DNA from 2 places in the Pseudidiomarina fusca genome. Region 1 is predicted to be linked to the other one. Evidence: predicted binding sites of a transcription regulator. Region 1 holds the regulator's gene; the other holds the start of a gene.
What was found. Region 1 encodes sigma-54, which starts transcription at its own class of promoters, with help from an activator protein. Its sites were predicted from a motif close to GTTGGCACGNNNNTNGNNT; they were not measured.
Positions count from the first base shown of each region.

Region 1 (10,653 bases):
TCTTGTTGCTGCCATCGGCCTTCACCCAAGTGACAGGCGCAGCCCATTGGCACGTGCTAACGCGGGCCCGCGCCATCGAGCAACAATGTTTTTTAGTTGCGGCAGCCCAAGCTGGGGTACACGCTAATGGCCGTGAAACATACGGTCACGCCTTGGTTTGTGATGGCTGGGGCCGCATCTTAGCAGAATCTGACGCCACTAGCGTAAGCTATGCCAGCGCGCTGGTGGATATTAATGAACTTACTAAAATTCGGCGCGACATTCCGGTTGCGACGCATTTTTCTGAAACCAAGAAGGGTCTTCATGCAGTTACCTAACCAACCTGAATTTTCACGGGTTTACGATAATTTATTAACTCAGCATCAGCTGGATAGCGAACAGTTGCAGCAAGCTCTGCAACGCTTGTATACCGGCACCATTGATTTTGCCGATATTTACCTGCAAAGCAGTGTGAACGAATCTTGGGTGCTTGAAGATGGCATTGTCAAAGAAGGCAGTTTTCATATTGAAACAGGTCTTGGTGTGCGGGCCGTGCAGGGTGACAAAACCGGATTTGCCTACGCCGATGATATTTCGCCACTGGCCTTACAGCAAGCTAGCAGTGCCGCTCGTGGGATTAGCGCCGCGGGCGAACAAGGGCAACTAAAAGTGCTAACTGCCAGCCCTTATGTGCAACGCTACGCACCATTAAACCCGCTGGAAACCCTAAACGAAACTGCGAAAATTGAGCTGTTACGTGAGCTGGATGTTTATGCGCGTAGCCTAGATAGCCGCGTCGTAGAAGTGATTGCCAGCATCAGCGGGAGTTACGATGAAGTCTTGATTGCCGCCACCGATGGCACATTCGCAGCGGATATTCGGCCGCTTTGTCGGGTTAACTGTACCGTGCTGGTGGAACATGATGGCCGCCGTGAACGCGGCAGTGCGGGCGGTGGAGCGCGGGTTGGTTATGACTATTTTAGTGAGACGCTGGCGGGCGCTAAGCCGCGCTGGCAGACCTTTGCCGACGAGGCGGTGCGCCAAGCACTGGTGAATCTAGAAGCGCGTCCTGCGCCGGCAGGAACCTTCCCGGTGGTTTTAGGCGCCGGCTGGCCAGGCGTGTTGCTGCACGAAGCGGTCGGCCATGGCCTCGAAGGTGACTTTAATCGTAAAGGCGCCTCGGCTTACGCCGGCAAGATGGGCGAATTAGTCGCCTCTGAGCTGTGCACTATTGTCGATGACGGTACCATAGATCACCGCCGTGGCTCGTTAGCTATCGATGATGAAGGTACGCCAGCAGGCTACAATGTGTTGATTGAAAAAGGCCGCTTGCAGGGGTATATGCAAGACAAAATGAACGCCCGCTTGATGGGTGTTGCGCCAACCGGTAACGGACGCCGTGAAAGCTATGCTCATTTACCTATGCCGCGCATGACCAATACCTACATGCTCGGTGGTGAAAGCGACCCGGCTGATATCATTGCCAGTGTCAAAAAAGGGATTTATGCACCGCAGTTTGCTGGCGGCCAAGTAGATATCACCTCAGGTAAATTTGTGTTCTCAGCGTCAGAAGCCTATTTGATTGAGGATGGCAAAATTACCGCACCTATTAAGGGCGCAACCCTTATCGGTAATGGCCCAGAGGCCATGCGCATGGTGTCTATGGTAGGTAACGACCTAGCCTTAGATAATGGCGTTGGGGTGTGTGGCAAAGACGGACAAAGCGTGCCCGTTGGAGTAGGTCAGCCTACCTTGAAACTGGATGCGTTAACTGTGGGTGGCACCGATTAAACGGTGGCCACCTCACGTAAATATTTGAACAGCTCGCGCGCGGCAGCAGGGGCTTTGCCTTGTTGCTGCTGTTTGCTAGCTTGGCGATAAAATTGCCGTAATTTCTGCCGATCAGCGTGCGGATAAGCGGCTAAAAACTGCTGAATAGCGGCATCGCCGTCAGCTAAAATGTGGTCGCGGTATTTTTCTAATTGATGAAATAACGCGTTTTGTTCGTCGTGTGATTGCTCGAGTTCAGCCAGGCCGCGTTCAATCGCAGCCGTATCACGATTGCGCATCATTTTGCCAATCAGTTGTAGCTGGCGGCGGTAACCTTCGCGTGTATTACGAATGCGTTGGGCTAATTTAATGGCATCAAAAAGATCCTCATCAAGGGGGATCTTGGCAAGTTTACCGTCAGACAAATTAACCAGTTTTAAGCCGAGCTCTTGTTGGGCTTCGGCATCACGCTTGAGCTGCGATTTACTAATTAAAAAATCGTCATCAGCGTGGTTTGAATTACCATCATGATTCATGAAAGGGTCCTTGTGCATGACCGTAGGTGTTTATGTTCAAGTGAATAACCGATAGTGTACCAGAAAATTAAGCGCCCGCATGCTAAACCGCTGCGGAGCGATGCGCCGAAGGGCAAGAGGAGAGTTAGTTTGATCCCAGATGTAAAACAATTAAGTAATGAGATGCAAGAAGTTGAGCAGTCGGTAGCGCAGGCACTGGCATATGCTAAAGAGCTTGGCGCCAGTGCGGTCGAATGCGCGTTAAGCCGTAGCCGCGGAATTAATGTCGGCACCCGCCTTGGCGAAGTTGAGACGGTAGAATTTAATCAAGACGGCGCCCTAGGTATTACCTTGTTTCGGGGCCAGCAAAAGGGTTCAGCATCTACTACCGATTTAACTGCCGCAGCCATTCGTGCGGCGGTAGAAAAAGCCAATAGCATCGCCCAGTTTACCTCGCCCGACCCCTACGCGGGCTTAGCTCCAGCTGAACTGATGGCAACCGCTATCCCTGATTTAGACTTGTGCCACCCCGCCGACCAAAGTGCTGAATTTGCCTTAGAGCAGGCATTACGCTGCGAGCAGCATGCCTTACAACTGGATAAACGGATTGTTAACTCTGACGGTGCAGGTTACAGCAGCCACGTCGGCTATCGTGTTTATGGCAATAGCCACGGCTTTTTAGCCGGTTACCTACAATCACGGCATAGCTTAAGCTGCAGTTTAATTGCCCAAAGCGGCGAGCAGATGCAGCGCGATTACGCCTACAGTGTGGCACGCCATCGTGACGGCTTGTGGACTCCAGAACAAGTGGCAGAAGATGCGGTGAACGCTACTATCGCGCGCTTAGACGGTCGCAAAATAGCAACCGCGAAGGTGCCAGTCATCTTCCGAGCTGATGTTGCGAACTCGTTGTTTGGCCACTTCGTTGCAGCTATTAGTGGCGGTAGCTTGTATCGCAAATCGAGCTTCTTAGCCGACCATTTAGGTAAACAAGTATTGCCTAACTGGTTAACCATAACCGAACAACCGCATTTACGCGGCGCGTTAGCTAGTAGCCCGTTTGACCATGAAGGGTTAGCAACGGTGGAGCGCGATATTGTTGCCAACGGCGTCTTGGAAACTTACTTACTGACTAGCTATTCAGCGCGCAAATTAGGCATGCAGCCTACCGGACACGCCGGTGGTATCCACACCTGGCAAGTGCAGCATGGTGAGCAAGATTTAGCAGCTTTATGTAAGCAGATGGGCACTGGGCTGTTGGTTACCGAGTTAATGGGCCAAGGGGTCAATATTGTCAATGGTGACTATTCTCGCGGTGCGGCAGGGTTCTGGGTCGAACATGGCGAAATTCAGTACCCCGTAGAAGAAATTACCATTGCCGGCAACCTAAAAGACATGTTGGCTAACATTGTGGCTATCGGCAATGATATTGACCTTCGCCATGGTGTTCGTACCGGTTCTGTGTTGCTAGAACAGATGCGCATCGCCGGCATGTAGCCGGCGTTAGCTCAGTAGTAGCGTCGCTGTGCCTAAGAAAGCAAAAATACCGACCACGTCGGTGACGGTGGTAAGAATCACCCCGCCGGCTAGTGCAGGGTCGATATCAAACTTCTTCAAGATCAAGGGCACAGTCACCCCGGCCAAGCCAGCCGCGAGTAAGTTAGCCATCATCGCAAAGGCGATGATGGCGCCAATCAGAAGGTCTTGCTTCCAGATCGCCACCACGGCCGCAATCAGTAACGCCCAAATCACCCCGTTAAGAGCGCCAATCGCAAGTTCCTTACCAATCAACCAACGTTGGTTACTGGCACCTATATGACCCAGCGCCATCCCTCGAATGACCAAGGTCAGGGTTTGTGAACCGGCAATCCCGCCCATACTTGGCACAATGGTGTTAAGGATAGCGAGGATGGCCATTTGCGCTAAAATATCTTCAAACAAGGAACTGACCATGGCCGCCAGCAGCGCTGTGATCAGGTTGACACCTAACCATACCGAGCGGCGCTTAGCACTGGTCCAAACCGGAGCAAAGGTATCCTCGTCATCATCTAAACCAGCCATGCTCAACATCGAGTGCTGGGCATCTTCACGGATGATGTCGACCACGTCATCGATAGTAATACGACCGAGTAAGCGATTGTCTTCGTCAATGACCGGGGCCGAGATCCAATCTTGCCGCTCAAACAGTTTGGCTACTTCAGTTTCGTCCATATCTGCCGGAATGCCTTGTACCTCTTGGTCCATGACATCGCTCACTAAACGGCTAGGATCAACGGTAAGTAAGCGGGTAATGCCGATTTCACCAATAAATTTGTCTTCGCGGCTTACCACGTACAGTTTATCGGTAGCCTCAGGTAGCTCGCCTTTCAACCGCAAATAACGTAATACCACATCAATGGTAACGTCTGGGCGTAAGGTGATGGTATCCGTATTCATCATACTACCGGCGGTTTCTTCGGCGTATGACAGAGCTTGCTCGGCACGATGGCGATCTTGCTCGTCCATCGATTTTAATACTTCTTGATAGACCTGTTCGGGTAGGCCACGTAATACGTAGGCGAGGTCATCGGTATCCATGCCTTCGGTGGCGGCGGCCAATTTCTCTGGCGCCATCTGCCGAATGATGGATTTTTGCACTTCTTCAGATAATTCTTCAAGGATGTCGCCGTGCTCGTCGGCGTCAACCAATTGCCAAATGATGGCCCGCGCTTTAGGTGGCGAGGATTCAAGTAACAGGGCAACATCCCAAGCGGGCAGGTTGTGCAACTGGCGCCGAGCTTGCACGTACATGCCACGCGTAAGAGATTCAGTGACCTCTTGTAAGCGCTGTTCGGCAAATTCTTTATCGGCGATTTCTACTAGCATGCTGCAAAACTCCTGTGAATGTCAGAAGTTTACCGCATCATTGCTCTTCATCAAAGCGCGATTCGATTAACTCGGCAACGGCAGCGACAGCGGCCTCGGCATCATCACCTTCAGCTAAGATATCAATTTGCCGTCCTTGCCCACTGGCTAACAACAATAAACACATCACACTGGAGGCATCTACTTGCTGCTGCTCTTGCACAATGTACACCTTGGCGGCAAATTGTTGCGTGAGTTTAGCTAGCTTGGTGGCGGCGCGTGCGTGTAAGCCGAGTTTGTTACGGATAGTGACTGATTTGCGCACACAAGTCGGCATAAAGGGTAACTCCTAGCTATTAAAAGCTAAAGCGGGCTGATAGGACGGTGACGAGGGGCCTCGCGGTGTTTCACTTGCACCTTGAAAGGTTGGCCCTGAAAGCGTTCAGCTAGCTGCTCGGCAATGTAGACCGAGCGATGTTGGCCACCGGTACAACCGATGCCAATGGTGAGATAGCTACGGTTGCTGCGTTGAAAGTAGGGTAACCAAGTGGCTAAGAAGTTTTCTACCTGATGAATAAACTTGGTCATTAACGGCTGTTGCTGAAAAAAGTGTTGGACGGCTGGATCTGTACCGAGCAAGGCCTTTAACGAGGGCTCCCAATGCGGATTAGGCAGGATTCGGGCATCAAATGCGTAGTCCAGATCACTAGGTAAACCATACTTGTAACCAAAAGATTGGAAAACCACAATCAATCGTGACGCTGACTTACCCAGGGCGCGCTCGGCCACTTGTTCGCTCAGCTGATGCACGCTTAAATCGCTACTATCAATGCGCCAAGTTGCTCGTTCCGCCAACGGCTCAAGCAAAGCTAATTCAGCTTGGAGAGCATCACTTAGCGGCAGCTCATTCTTAGACAGGGGATGTAAGCGGCGGGTTTCCGCAAAGCGGCGCAGCAACACGGCCTCAGATGAATCAATGTAGAGAATTTCAGGTTTAATTTGGTCAGGCAGAAACTCCAATGAGTCGGTTAACTCACTGGCTTCAATCGGCATATTACGTACATCAACACTCACCGCCACTTTATTGTACTGCTCAATGACCGCATGCACTAACGTAGGAAGCAAGGTGATCGGGAGGTTGTCGACACAATAGTAACCAAGATCTTCTAACACGCGCAGCGCAATCGTTTTACCGGAGCCGGAGCGGCCGGTAACTATGATCAATTGCATTTTATCTGCGGGGTTAAGGCTGCTATCGGTCATTTTACAAACAGTTCATAAAGTTCTTGGTCTGAGCTGGCATCGCGTAAAGCGCGGGTGCAGGTTTTGTCGTTCAGACGCTGGGCCACGGCTGCTAAGGTTTGTAAATGCTGTTCATGCGAGTCTTCTGGCACCAGTAACGCGAATACAATATCCACCGGCTGGTTATCAATCGCATCAAAATCGATGGGCTCTTCTAGGGTCAGCAAAATAGCCACCGGCTTAGTTGCCGAGGCTAAGCGACCATGGGGAATAGCAACCCCCAGCCCGATGCCGGTACTACCTAATCGTTCGCGATTGAGAAGACTTTCGAAGACGTCAAAACCGGTGGTGCCCGAGAGACGCGAAGCGGCCAGTTGGCCGATGATTTCAAGCACTTTCTTTTTGCTTGTTCCCGCGACTGCGCAGCGAGCGCAGTCGGGGCTTAACAGAGTGGATAAATCCATGATTTAGTGGCGTTTCATCTTTTCTTTATGTTTAATAACCTGCCGATCGAGTTTATCAATCAGCCCGTCAATAGCCGCATACATATCGGTGTGCTCTGAATCAGCGAAAATTTCGCCGCCATTCAAATGCAGCGTAGCTTCCGCTTTTTGCGTTAACTTTTCAACATTTAAAATGACATGGACGTTATTTATGTGGTCAAAATGACGTTCCAGCTTAGAAAACTTGGTATCGACATAGTCACGCAGAGCGTCAGTAATTTCGATATGATGACCGGTCAGATTAATTTGCATAACATCTTCCTTCTGTTTGTCCAAGATTCAGATAAGACGTTTGCGTTGGCTCGAGGGCGGAATATTCATGGCCTCACGATACTTCGCAATTGTCCGTCTAGCTACTTGGATACCCTGTTCGGCCATGAGTTCAGTTAATTTACTATCACTGAGAGGCTTCTTGGGGTTCTCCGCAGCAACTAGCTTTTTCAATACCGCTCTAATCGCGGTAGAAGAAGCATCTTCTCCATTATCCGTTGCCAATTGGCTAGAGAAGAAGTACTTCAATTCAAACACACCTTTAGGTGTATGCATATACTTTTGTGTGGTTATTCTTGAAATAGTTGATTCATGCATCTCTACTGCGTTAGCAACGTCAGCAAGAACCATAGGTTTCATCGCCTCAGGGCCATATTCAAAGAAACCTTGCTGACGTTGCACTATGGTTGCAGCTACTTTCAGTAAGGTATCGTTACGGCTTTCAATGCTTTTAATAAACCACTTCGCAGCTTGCGTATGCTGCCGAATATACTGTTGTTCTTCAGATTGCGAACCACTTTGCAGCAGCGCCGCATAATCTTCGTTCACCTTTAGTTTAGGCAAACTTTGCGAATTTAGCTCAACGGTCCAGCGATTATTTTTTTTGCGCACCAGCACATCAGGAATCACATAGTCGTCATCACCTGCGCCAAAACCGTCCCCTGGGTGCGGTTGTAGCTGCTGAATCAGCGCTAGTACTTGGCATAAATCGGCTTCTTGAATACGCAACCGCCGCACCAGATTGCGATAATCGCGCTGGGCGAGCAACTGCAAATGCTTGTCAACGGCTTGCAGAGCTAAGTTCAGGTAGGGAGTATCTTTAGGAAGATGCCGTAGCTGAATTAATAAACATTCGCGGACATTGCGAGCACCAACCCCAATCGGATCAAAATGTTGAATCCGTTTCAGCACCACAGCTACTTCGGCTAGCTCAACTTGGATGAGCTCGGGGTGTTGTTGTCGAATCGCTGGCAACAGCTCTTCTAATTCAGCCGTTAAGTAGCCGCGCTCGTCAATACTATCTATCAACAGCATGGCAATGGCTTCATCAAGGGGAGAAAAATGTGATAGTCGCATTTGCCATAACAAGTGCTCTTGTAAACTTTCACTGGTACTGCCTTGATAGAGGGTATCTTCACCATCGTAAGCTGTGCCAGAACTGCCTAAAGAAGCCGAATAGCTTGGTTCCCAGCTCTCCTCGGCAGCAGCTAAATCGGTTTCGCCTTCAGCGCTTTGGTCGGCCACCTCAAGCAAGGGGTTCTCATCCAGCGCTTGTTGCACTTCTTGCTGTAGTTCTAAGCTAGAAAGTTGCAACAGTTTGATGGCCTGTTGCAGCTGTGGGGTCATGCTCAGCTGTTGACTAAATTTGAACTGCAGGCCTTGTTTCATCATGATAGCTACAGCGTAAACTGGTCGCCCAAATACACGTCTTTCACATGCTGATTATTAAGAATGGTTTGGGCATCGCCTTGCGCGATAAGCTCGCCATGGCTAACAATATAAGCATGTTCACAGACGCTTAGGGTTTCGCGCACGTTGTGGTCGGTAATGAGTACCCCGATGCCACGCTTGCGTAGGTGTTCGATAATCTTCTTGATGTCCAGCACGGAAATCGGGTCAACCCCAGCAAAGGGTTCATCCAACAGGATAAACTTAGGCTCAGCCGCCAGCGCCCGTGCAATTTCAACCCGGCGTCGTTCACCCCCAGACAGACTCATACCCAGACTGTTGGCGATATGGCTGATGTGAAACTCTTCCAGCAAGCTATCAAGTTTATCTTCACGCTGGGCCGCAGATAGTTCTTTGCGGGTTTCGAGTATCGCCAAAATATTATCGCGCACCGTCAGCTTACGAAAGATGGAGGATTCTTGGGGTAAATAGCCAATCCCAAGGCGAGCGCGTTCATGCATAGGTAATAACGAGATATCACGGTCGTCTAATTTAATCAGGCCTTTGTCGTTATTCACTAAGCCAACAATCATATAGAAAGTCGTGGTTTTACCGGCGCCATTAGGGCCCAGCAAGCCAATCACTTGGCCTGCTTCAACAGTCAAACTAACGTCTTTAACAACTTGGCGTTTTTTATAAGATTTGGCTAAATGTTCAGCTACTAATCGGCTCATGGTTGCTCGTTGTTTTTATCGTCTTGTTGTTTCGGCATGTAGATGGTGGTTACGCGGTCGGTATCTTTGTCACCACGCGTGGTCATTTGCTGTGTAGCAAAGTTATAAACCATCTCTCCACCACGACTGACGCTGTTTCCTTGCGCAACTTCAACATTCCCCCGCAACGTCAGTAACTGTTGCGCTTGGTCATAAATGATTTGGTTGGCCTTGGCGGTGATAACACTACCGTCTTCCAATTGTTGGGTATAAACCGCCGGCGCCCCTTCAGCGATAAACACAGCATCTTCGGCCTCACCTTCACGCTCTACTGATAACTTGTCAGCGGTGATTTTTAAACTACCTTGCTCGATGATGACGCTACGTTCAAACACCACAATTTTATTAGCAATATCAACCCAATCGCGCTCAGCATTGATGCGAATGGGCTGATTAAAGTCATCTTTGCCTTGGCTAAGTGCTGCGTTAGAGAATAATGCAGCAGTTAGCACAAGACTACTGAGAATTAGTGTGGCGGCCGGTATAAATGGTTTCAACATGTTTCGTTAGTTCCAGAGTTTGAGCGCGTAAGTTAGCATGCATGCCTTCGCCTCGAATAGTAAAATCACGACCGTACATCACCACCGCTTGCTCAGTCGTCATGGTTTCGGCCAAAGTATCAATGGTTAGGTAGCTGGTTTCAACCCGTTCTAAAAAATCTTCGGCGGTTAAGCTACGCATTAAAATATTACGTTCTAACACCAAGCTTTTGTCGCCATAAAAAGAGCCAGCCTCGGCTGCCACCTGCCACACCGGACCACCATCACGAGTGTGCACAATGTAGGTCGGCTGATCTAACTCGGTCAAGCCGATCGGGCTGTAATGGGTCATTTTTTCTGCAGCAATCCGATGCGCTAAGGTACCATCCTCACTGTAAACCCGCACAATCAGGCCCTGGGCGGTAAAATCAGGCTTGATCTCGCGATAGCCAGCAGGTTCATCGGTGAGGTCTTGATCTCCAAAAGGACGCCACACCAACAGCGCTAGGGTGGCAAAGATAATGGCGATAATCACCACAAGATTACGGGTCATAAACTGACTCCACCGTGCAGTTGCAATTGTCCTTGGCTAAGTAAAATCAGATCACTCAGCTCACGTACGGCACCAAAGCCGCCGCGCTGCGAGGTCACATAAACCGCGTGTTGCTGCACAAAGGGATGGGCATCGTGAGGCGCTACGGCCACTGCACACTGCTGCAGCATCGCGAGGTCAGGTATGTCATCACCCATGCAGGCGATGGCCTGATCCGTTAACTGATATTTCTCCGCCAACTGCTGGTAGGCGCTGAGCTTATCTTCTTGGCCCTGATAAATATCGCTGACGCCTAGCGCGCGCATGCGGTTTTCCACCAGTGCTGAACGGCGTCCG
Region 1 covers NZ_JANFPJ010000012.1:44,230-54,882, forward strand. The annotation lists gene NOG12_RS07390 (carbon-nitrogen hydrolase family protein) at 1-317, shown strand, start outside; gene tldD (metalloprotease TldD) at 304-1,770, shown strand; gene yjgA (ribosome biogenesis factor YjgA) at 1,767-2,285, opposite strand; gene pmbA (metalloprotease PmbA) at 2,415-3,761, shown strand; gene mgtE (magnesium transporter) at 3,768-5,129, opposite strand; gene NOG12_RS07415 (HPr family phosphocarrier protein) at 5,167-5,445, opposite strand; gene rapZ (RNase adapter RapZ) at 5,472-6,338, opposite strand; gene ptsN (PTS IIA-like nitrogen regulatory protein PtsN) at 6,368-6,814, opposite strand; gene hpf (ribosome hibernation promoting factor) at 6,818-7,105, opposite strand; gene NOG12_RS07435 (RNA polymerase factor sigma-54) at 7,133-8,512, opposite strand; gene lptB (LPS export ABC transporter ATP-binding protein) at 8,521-9,246, opposite strand; gene lptA (lipopolysaccharide transport periplasmic protein LptA) at 9,243-9,785, opposite strand; gene lptC (LPS export ABC transporter periplasmic protein LptC) at 9,742-10,317, opposite strand; gene kdsC (3-deoxy-manno-octulosonate-8-phosphatase KdsC) at 10,314-10,653, opposite strand, start outside.

Region 2 (10,653 bases), on a different contig from region 1:
GTATGTTTGCCAAGTCTCCGATCAAACCTATGATCGATCATATTGAGCAAGTGCACGATTGTGCCATGACGCTTAAACCCTTCTTTCAAGCCGTGTACTCAGGAAACTGGGACGAAGCAGAAATTCATCGCAAAGAAATCGTCAAAAAAGAGAAAGCAGCTGACGATATGAAGCGTGATATTCGCTTAAACCTTCCTAGCGGTTTGTTTATGCCGGTGGAACGTACCGATTTACTTGAGTTGGTATCGCAACAAGACCGCATTGCTAACAAAGCAAAAGATATCTCAGGCCTTATGACCGGCCGTGAAATGCAAATCCCTGCAGCTATGATAGAAGGCTTTGATGCTTATTTATCACGTTGTCTAGATGCTACTGATAAAGCAAAAGAAACCATTGGTGAATTTGACGATTTATTAGAAGTAGGCTTTAAAGGTCGTGAACGTCAAATCGTCGATAAAATGATTTCTGAGCTTGACGAAATTGAACAAGATACGGATGCCTTACAGGTGAAGTTACGTCGTCAATTACGTGCTCTCGAAAATGAAATGAGCCCATTAGATGCGATGTTCTTGTATCAAATTTTGGATTGGGTCGGTGACCTTGCAGATCTTGCTGAGCGCGTGGGTGCTCGCTTTGAATTGATGCTAGCCCGCGTCTAAGCCGGAGAATAATCAATGGATATTTTAACAACGTATAGCACGACGTTGATCTTGCTCGCCGCCGGTTTCGGCTTTTTTATGGCGTGGGGGATTGGTGCCAACGATGTCGCAAATGCGATGGGTACCTCGGTAGGTTCTAAAGCTTTAACCATCAAGCAAGCCATCATTGTAGCTATGATTTTTGAATTTGCTGGGGCTTACTTAGCTGGTGGTGAGGTTACCTCAACCATTCGTAAAGGTATTATCGACTCCGGTTATTTTGTCGATACACCAGAACTTTTGGTGTTTGGTATGATCGGCTCTTTGCTGGCAGCGGGAACCTGGCTACTTATCGCCTCTTGGGCCGGTTGGCCTGTATCAACCACTCATTCTATTATTGGCGCTATTGTTGGCTTCGCCGCAGTAGGTGTTGGCGTAGATTCAGTCTCTTGGGGCTCGGTGGTTGGTATTATCGGTAGTTGGGTTATTACCCCGATGATTGCCGGTTTAATTGCATACTTTGTATTCTTGAGTGCGCAAAAGCTTATCTTTGACCAAGAAAATCCGTTAGCTATGGCAAAACGCTATGTGCCTTTCTATATGGCTCTCACCGGCTTTATGATTTCGTTGGTGACGATCAAAAAAGGTTTAAAGCACGTTGGTATTGAAATGACCAGCACCGAAGGCTACTTAACGGCAATAGCCGTGGCAGTAGTGGTCGGGGTGCTAGGTAAAGTTGCCATTAGCCGCTTGAAATTTGATCCTGCTGCAGACCGCAACATGCATTACACCAACGTTGAGAAAGTCTTTGCGTTGTTAATGGTTGTTACTGCCTGTGCTATGGCCTTTGCCCACGGCTCAAACGATGTAGCCAATGCTATTGGTCCTGTTGCTGCAGTAGTAAGTATTGTTTCTAGTGGTGGCGAGATCTCCTCAAAAGCTGCATTAGCTTGGTGGGTGCTGCCGGTAGGTGCTGTAGGTATCGTGCTAGGCTTGGCCATGCTGGGGCGCCGTGTTATTGCGACTATTGGTAAAGGGATTACCCATTTAACCCCAAGTCGTGGCTTTGCGGCTGAGTTAGCTGCAGCTACCACCGTGGTCATCGCATCGGGTACTGGCTTACCTATTTCTACTACGCAAACTTTAGTTGGCGCAGTATTAGGGGTAGGCATGGCGCGTGGTATTGCGGCACTTAATTTAGGTGTGGTGCGCAATATCGTGGTGTCATGGGTAGTGACGCTACCTGCTGGTGCTATTATGTCGATTATTTTCTTCTATATTATTAAAGCTGCATTCGGCGCTTAATACTATTTTGAAAATAAACTGATAATCAGGTGATCTAATTGAATTGCCGTGAGCGTAATTAAAGCAACCGGTCTTGTATCGGTTGTCATCTCGTTTTAGCGCATCCTTAGTGATGCGCTTTTTTTTGCCTTGTTTGCAATGGCTAATAGTTTGTCGTTCAGCCAAGGTTTGTGCGCGCTAAGTACCCGCCCGAGTTTTTTTTCTGCGATAAAAACGTTAAAGTACGCGCAATCTTAAACCGCCGTTCTTGATTGACGACGTATCGCCAAGGGTTTGGCCTAACTTAAATAAGTAACAGCTATGAATGTAAAAGATTTTGCCTTTGAATTACCCGATGAGCTAATCGCACGCTATCCACAACCCGAACGCAGTGCCAGCCGTTTGTTATGTTTAGATGGTCCTACGGGGCAAGTGCAGCACCAGCAGTTCAAGCAGATTGTAGAGCAACTGCAAGCCGGAGATTTACTGGTTTTTAATGATACTCGAGTTATACCAGCACGGTTACTGGGCGAAAAAGTTTCGGGTGGCAAAGTTGAAGTCTTGGTTGAGCGCATTATCGATGAGCATCGAGCCTGGGTGCATTTGCGAAGTAATAGGTCACCGAAAGCGGGCGCACGAATGATTTTAGAAGGTGCGGTAGAAGTAGAAATGCTAGGGCGCAATGATGCCTTATTTGAATTGTACTTTCATACCGAGCAGCCGTTGTTAGAAGTGCTTGAGCAGTTCGGTCATATGCCCTTGCCACCTTATATTGATCGGCCTGACGAAGCCAGTGATAAAGAGCGCTATCAAACGGTCTACAATAAAAAACCAGGAGCGGTGGCGGCGCCTACGGCTGGCTTACATTTTGATGAGATCATATTGCAGCAACTACGTGCTAAGGGAGTCGAGTTTGCTTATGTGACTTTGCACGTTGGGGCCGGAACTTTTCAGCCAGTACGAGTAGACAATATCACTGAACACCATATGCATAGTGAGTATGCCGAAGTGCCAGAGCAAACAGTGGCAGCGATTGCTGCTACCCGCGCTCGTGGTGGCCGTGTGATTGCCGTAGGTACCACCTCGGTACGGTCCTTAGAATCGGCAGCGCAAGCAGCTAAACAAGCGGGTACAGAGTTAGCGCCATTTTTTGCGGATACGGACATTTTTATCTATCCAGGTTATGAATTCCAACTAGTAGACGCCATGATTACGAATTTTCATTTACCGGAATCGACCCTGATCATGTTGGTTTCGGCGTTTGCTGGGCAAGCTCAGGTGATGGCCGCTTACGCCGCAGCAGTAGCGGAAAAATATCGCTTCTTTAGCTACGGTGATGCAATGTTTGTGACCCGTCGCACCAGCTAAGGTATACTAAGCGCCTCGGACTGTTTTTCCGTGAACTACATAGATAGCGGTGATTAAATGAAATTTGAATTGTTAACAACCTCGGGCAAAGCGCGTCGTGGGCGTATGGTGTTTGAACGTGGCGTAGTGGAAACCCCAGCTTTTATGCCAGTAGGTACTGCCGGTACCGTTAAAGGTATGACCCCAGAAGAAGTTAAAGCAACAGGGGCTCAAATCTGTTTGGGTAATACCTTTCACTTAATGTTAAGACCAGGTACCTCAATCATCAAACAACATGGTGATTTGCACGATTTTATGAATTGGGACAAACCGATTCTGACCGATTCTGGCGGCTTTCAGGTATTTAGCTTAGGTGAATTGCGCAAAATTACTGAAGAAGGCGTTACCTTCCGTTCGCCCATTAACGGTGAGAAAATTTTGCTGACCCCAGAAAAATCGATGGAAGTACAGCGTGATCTAGGCTCGGATATTGTCATGATCTTTGACGAATGTACTCCGTACCCAGCTACTCAAGCCGAAGCCCGTTCTTCGATGGAGCTGTCATTGCGCTGGGCTGAGCGCTCAAAAGCTGCGCACGGTGATAATCCTTCGGCGTTATTTGGCATCATTCAAGGTGGTATGTACGAAGAGTTGCGTACCATTTCACTTGAGGGGCTTACTGATATCGGTTTTGATGGCTATGCCATTGGCGGGCTATCGGTTGGTGAGCCGAAAGAAGATATGATGCGGGTGTTAGATTATATTACTCCTGCGATGCCGATTGATAAGCCTCGTTATTTGATGGGTGTTGGTAAGCCTGAAGATTTAGTTGAAGCTGTTCGTCGTGGTGTCGACATGTTTGATTGCGTGATGCCAACCCGTAACGCTCGTAATGGTCATTTATTTATCAGTACCGGAGTGGTAAAAATTCGTAACGCAGTGCATCGCACCGATACCGGGCCATTAGACCCTGAGTGCGATTGCTACACCTGTAAGAATTATTCTCGCGCCTACTTGCATCATTTGGATCGTTCTAATGAAATGCTAGGCGGTCGTTTGAATACCATTCACAACCTGCATTTTTATCAAAAAGTAATGCAGGATTTACGTGATGCTATAGAAGCCGATCGGCTAGAAGAACACGTCGCTGAATTTTATGCTAAGCGTGGTCTACCTGTCCCAGAGCTCAAGTAAGTTGGTTTTGTAACCGCTTCTTGTAAGCTAAAAGAAAGCCCCGCCAGTGTCACCACTGCGGGGCTTTTTAGTTGGTGCTTCGCGCATCAAGCACTAGATAGCGCGCGCAATATCTAAGATATAAGGCTTGATACCGGCAAAGAAGAATTCAACAGCAATCAGCATCACAATCAGGCCCATCAATCGCATCAAAATCTTACTGCCACTGCGTCCGAGTTTTGCCATAAATTGACGCCCACTAGCTAGAACGAAAGCAGTGAGAATACAAACTGCAACGATAGCAGCGAATAAGCTAATGGTGTTGCTAGTTGCGGGACTTTCCTGAATAAATAGAATCACCATGGTAATGGCACCCGGGCCAGCAACCATGGGAATGCCGATTGGAGTTACCGCAACGTCAGAACCAAAATCAGCTTCGCTTTCACCATCAACGCGTTTAGGTACAGTGCGCCCACGCAACATTTCAAAGCCCATCACAAAGAATAAAATACCGCCGGCTACGCGCAATCCGTTAACAGATATATTAAAAAAGCTAAAAATAGCTTCGCCCACTAAGGCAAAAGTACAAAGTGCGATACAGGCTGTTATTGAAGCGCGCATGGCTACCCACCGAGCAGCCTTAGGTGTCATGGCTTCAGTTAAAGCAATATAAATGGGAATCGCCGCTATGGGATTGATCATGGTAAATAGCGAGGTAAACTGAAAGAGAAAGGTTTCTAGCATGGTGGCACTCCGGCAAATGGGTTGAGCTATTCTACCTGTTGCTCACAAAGTTAACAAAAAAATCATTCAATTCAGCAGGATTATCTTTGCTCCGACATTGTGTGTCGTAAGCTGATGGCATACTAACACGCAAGTCAGTTCTTTGGAGGTGGTAGGTTAAACTTCACCAGCTTTGTTCAGCCTTCGCTGATGAAACTACCACTTCCAATCCTCCCAAACGGTCAGCTGTGATTTAAATACCAGATAGGCTTTACATCGCGATCTTAACTCGCTACAATTCAGCACCAATTTTGATCATCGTGGTTATATTTTAACCAGTACCGATAACCAACAACCGAATTTTCATTGAGGTGAGATTTTAATGCCAGTTGTTAAAGTAAAAGAAAACGAGCCGTTTGACGTAGCTTTACGTCGTTTTAAGCGCTCTTGCGAGAAAGCAGGTGTATTGTCTGAAGTACGTAGCCGTGAATTCTACGAGAAGCCTACTTCAGAGCGTAAGCGCAAGAAAGCCGCTGCGGTTAAGCGTCACGCGAAGAAATTATCTCGCGAGAACGCACGTCGTACTCGTCTGTACTAAGTAACTGGTACCGTAGCGGCGCAGCCGACGGCGGTGTCACTACAGCACAGACCTCAAAAGCCGGATTGAGTCTTCTCAGTTCGGTTTTTTTGTGGGCGTCATTCTCGAAGCTCTAACATCTAGATAAAGTGATTCAACCGTTACAACGAGTTCGTAGTTGGGGTACACTGACGCCATGATCTGAACTACCTCCACAGCAATGGTGTGCAGTACTTTTTACCTACTATGCTGTGCTTTAGGTGATGCCCAAATGGAACCTTTATGGCTGGTCTGATTCCCAAAAGCTTTATCCATGATCTATTGGATCGCGCTGATATTGTCGAGATTGTCGATAGCCGAGTGCCACTTAAGCGGGCTGGTAGAAATTACCAGGCCTGTTGTCCCTTTCATAGTGAAAAAAGCCCCAGTTTTACGGTGGCTCCAGACAAACAGTTCTATCACTGTTTTGGCTGTGGTGAACACGGTAATGCCATTGATTTTTTGATGAAATTTGATGGTCTCGAGTTTCCTGAAGCGGTTGAAGAATTAGCTGGAATCATGGGGGTTGAAGTGCCTCGCGAAACCAGCGCTAATCCACAAGCTGATGCCCGCCAACGAGCGCAAGCCGCTGATGATTATCAGCAAATGGAACAGGCGGCAAAGTATTTTGCGCATCAGTTACGTCATCATGCCAAGAGTAGCCAAGTTATCGACTACTTGAAAGGTCGTGGTTTAAGCGGTGCTGTGGTGAAAGACTTTCAGATCGGTTATGCCCCTGATGGCTGGGATGGACTACTACTCAGTTTGGCGAAAAATCACAAAGATCGTCAGCAGCTATTTGATCTTAAATTAGTGAATCGTAATGAAAACCAGCGCTACTACGACTTTTTTCGGGACCGCATTATGTTTCCGATCCGCGATCGTCGTGGTCGGGTGGTCGGTTTTGGTGGACGGATCATCACGGGTGATGGCCCAAAATATTTGAACTCGCCAGAAACACGAATTTTTCATAAAGGACGCGAACTCTATGGCTTTTATGAAGCCAAGAAAGCGCACAAACAATTAGCTCAGGTGGTCATAGTTGAGGGTTATATGGATGTGGTTGCCTTGGCTCAAGCCGGAATCACTTACGCGGTAGCATCCCTCGGTACGGCCACAACAGCAGACCAGTTACAGCTGTTATTTCGTGCCACCACACAAGTCACCTGTTGTTATGACGGTGATAGAGCTGGCCGAGATGCTGCTTGGCGGGCACTGGAAAATGCACTGCCATTATTAAACGATGGCTTAGCGCTAAACTTTTTGTTTTTACCCGATGGTGAAGACCCCGACACTATTGTGCGTAAAGAGGGAGCGGAGGCATTTAGCGCACGCTTGCAACAAGCACAGAGCTTCATAGACTACTTTTTTAGTCACCTCACAGAAACTATTGATGTGAGTAGTGATGCCGGCAAATCAATGCTATTGAAGCAAGCAACACCGTTGATAGAAAGAGTAGCAAGCGAATTTTATCGGGAAGAATTACTGAATCGATTGGCACGTTTGTTACGCCGCGAAACCTCGCAGCTTAAACAACAAATAAAAGCACCTACCAGCCAACACCGCCGCCCCGAGCAGCTTAAAATGACGCCTATGCGGCGCGCTATCGGGTTATTGGTACAGCACCCGCAGCTAGGGCGAGAGATTCCTTTGCATAAAGAGCTGATTGAATTAAAGCAACCAGGTATTGAATTGTTATTAGCCCTGCATGAACAGACACAGCAGCAACAGTTAACTACTGCGCAGTTACTCGAGTTGTGGCGCGATCAGCCCGAAGAAAAAGCATTGCGACAATTAGCAAGTTGGGAACATCACCTAGATGAAGAGCACGTTGCGCAAGAATTCTTTGATACCTTTCTCTATTTTATTGATCAATATATGGAACAGCGTGCTAGTGAGTTACTGGCCAAAGAGCAACAAGCACCGCTAAGCAAAGAAGAAAAGCAAGAGTACATGGTGTTATTGCAATACCGTTCGGATCGTGGAAAACGCTAATAAGTGGTGGAATAGCCTATTCCATGGCTCTTGATTTTAAACAAAAACGATGAAAAACAAAATGTTATTAGAGTTGGCACAAGCTTTGCTTTAGTTATCAAGTCAGTTTGACTTACTCACTTTATTAATAAAAAACAGATTACTAGGAGATGTTATGAGATCTTTTGTGGCACCTAAGCAGGTCGTTGCTTTGATGACTGTCGCGGCACTAAGCCTTGGTTTAAGTGGTTGTATTATCGTGACTGAAACCGAGCACCGGCAAAGCTCATCTGAAGTTGCAGATAAAGAGCAGCGCAATCGCCAGATTATTGCTTCATTGCAAGAAAGTACCAGCGTGGCTACCGTAGAAGCTGAGCTAGGTGTACCGGAATTTTCAGATCTAGTCACTCGTGATGGTAAGCGCTATCGAGTCCTTTACTATCGTACTCAACGGGTTCATGCCGATGGTAATACCACCCGCGATGAGTGCACTCCACTGGTATTTAAAGATGGCCAATTAATAGGCACTGGGGAACTCGCTGTCGCACAAATCCCCACAAACAACTGATTAATTTCTGGCTCAAAACGACAGTATCTGCTACAATTTCCGGTCTTGAATTTTACACCTCACGCACTTATTTAATTAAGGTAGTGGTCATACATTAATTAAGTCGCCGAAGTGAAGACCGGTTACTTTTCTATTTAATAACAGGTGGTAGATCTGTATGCAGCAGAGTCGTCAATCACAACTCAGACTTCTTATTGCCAAAGGCAAAGAGCAAGGGTATCTCACTTTTTCAGAAGTGAATGATCACCTTCCTTCTGAGATCGTTGATTCGGATCAAATCGAAGACATCATCGGCATGATCAATGATATGGGTATTCAGGTGTTCGAAAGTGCCCCTGATGCCGATGAATTGATGATGAGCGAAGATACCGCCGACGAAGATGCGGCAGAGGCTGCTGCGCAAGCTTTAGCAAGCGTTGACGGCGAGCTTGGTCGCACCACTGACCCCGTACGTATGTACATGCGTGAGATGGGTACCGTTGAGCTGTTAACTCGTGAAGGCGAGATTGACATTGCTAAGCGTATTGAAGATGGGATTAACCAAGTTCAGTGCTCAGTAGCAGAATATCCTGAAGCCATCAACTTCTTGCTAGAGCAATGGGATTCGTGTGAAGCGGAAGAAATGCGCTTAACCGATATTATCTCTGGTTTTATCGATCCTAACGAAGTGGATGCAGCGCCGGTTAGTGCTACTCACATCGGCTCAGAATTAAGCGAAGACGAGCTTGAAGACGATGATGATGATGCCGATGAAGACGACGATAGCGATGACGATAGCTCTGATAGCGGTATAGATCCTGAGTTTGCTCGTCAAAAGTTTGCCGAATTACGTGAACAGTACGAAAAAACTCGTACTGCTATCAGCAAGCATGGTCGTGAGCACGCCAAGGCCCGCACTGAAATTGAAGCCTTAAGTGAATTGTTTAAGCAGTTCCGCTTAGTACCTAAGCAGTTTGATCGCTTAGTTAAAGACATGCGTGACATGATGCATCGAGTGCGAGTGCAAGAGCGCTTGATCATGAAGATGTGTGTAGAGCAAGCGGCTATGCCAAAACGCTCATTCATGAAGGTTTTTGCCGGTAACGAAAATAGTACCAGCTGGTTAACAGCAGCGATTGCAGAAGGTGAGGCCTACTCGGCCGTCTTACAAGAGCTACAACCAGAGGTAGAACGTTGTATTCATAAGTTAGCCGAAGTTGAAGTTGAAACTGGGTTAACTATTGCCAAAGTAAAAGATATTAATCGTCGCATGTCGATTGGCGAAGCCAAAGCGCGTCGTGCTAAAAAGGAAATGGTTGAAGCTAACTTACGTTTGGTTATTTCCATCGCGAAAAAATACACCAACCGCGGTTTGCAGTTCCTTGATCTCATTCAGGAAGGGAACATCGGTTTGATGAAGGCCGTTGACAAGTTTGAATATCGCCGTGGTTATAAGTTCTCAACTTACGCTACATGGTGGATTCGTCAGGCGATTACTCGTTCAATTGCTGACCAAGCCCGTACCATCCGTATTCCTGTGCATATGATTGAGACTATCAATAAACTCAATCGTATTTCACGTCAAATGTTGCAAGAGATGGGGCGTGAGCCAAGTCCGGAAGAGCTTGCCGAACGTATGGTGATGCCTGAGGATAAGATTCGCAAAGTTCTGAAAATTGCGAAAGAGCCGATCTCAATGGAAACTCCTATCGGTGATGATGAAGATTCACATTTAGGTGATTTCATCGAGGATACTACCCTTGATTTACCAGTGGACTCGGCTACTTCAGAAAGCTTACGTAATGCCGTTCGCGAGGTGCTAGGTGGTTTAACTCAGCGCGAAGCGAAAGTTCTACGGATGCGATTTGGGATTGATATGAATACCGATCATACCTTGGAAGAGGTAGGTAAGCAGTTTGACGTAACTCGTGAGAGGATTCGTCAAATAGAAGCTAAGGCGCTTCGTAAATTGCGTCATCCAAGTCGTTCAGAACAGTTGAAATCCTTCTTGGACGAATAACACGGAACGACTGAGATTTATATCGGTCATAAGAAGCTCTAGAGCTAGCTCTAGGGCTTTTTTTATTTTTGCGGCTAAATTTGTTAAAATAGCGGCAACTTCGCTGAAAAGGATGAATCATGATCGATATAGATCAGAGTAAAACCGTAACCCAGCAACCAGGACGCATTGTTGATGCGCACTTTCATATCTACAATGACGCGTTTCCTTTAATCGAGAATCAAGGTTTTTTGCCATCGCAGTTTTTGATTGAAGACTACCTGCATCGTACTAAGCATTTTAACATCGTAGGTGGGGTGATTGTCTCTGGCTCGGTGCAAGGTTTTGACCA
Region 2 covers NZ_JANFPJ010000011.1:64,490-75,142, forward strand. The annotation lists gene NOG12_RS06910 (TIGR00153 family protein) at 1-659, shown strand, start outside; gene NOG12_RS06915 (inorganic phosphate transporter) at 675-1,943, shown strand; gene queA (tRNA preQ1(34) S-adenosylmethionine ribosyltransferase-isomerase QueA) at 2,244-3,290, shown strand; gene tgt (tRNA guanosine(34) transglycosylase Tgt) at 3,348-4,463, shown strand; gene NOG12_RS06930 (MarC family protein) at 4,557-5,186, opposite strand; gene rpsU (30S ribosomal protein S21) at 5,548-5,763, shown strand; gene dnaG (DNA primase) at 6,025-7,776, shown strand; gene NOG12_RS06945 (DUF3192 domain-containing protein) at 7,931-8,323, shown strand; gene rpoD (RNA polymerase sigma factor RpoD) at 8,481-10,322, shown strand; gene NOG12_RS06955 (amidohydrolase family protein) at 10,442-10,653, shown strand, end outside.
Region 2: NOG12_RS06945 (DUF3192 domain-containing protein) is a predicted target of sigma-54. The motif match lies at 7,849-7,867, and genes of this name have one in related genera.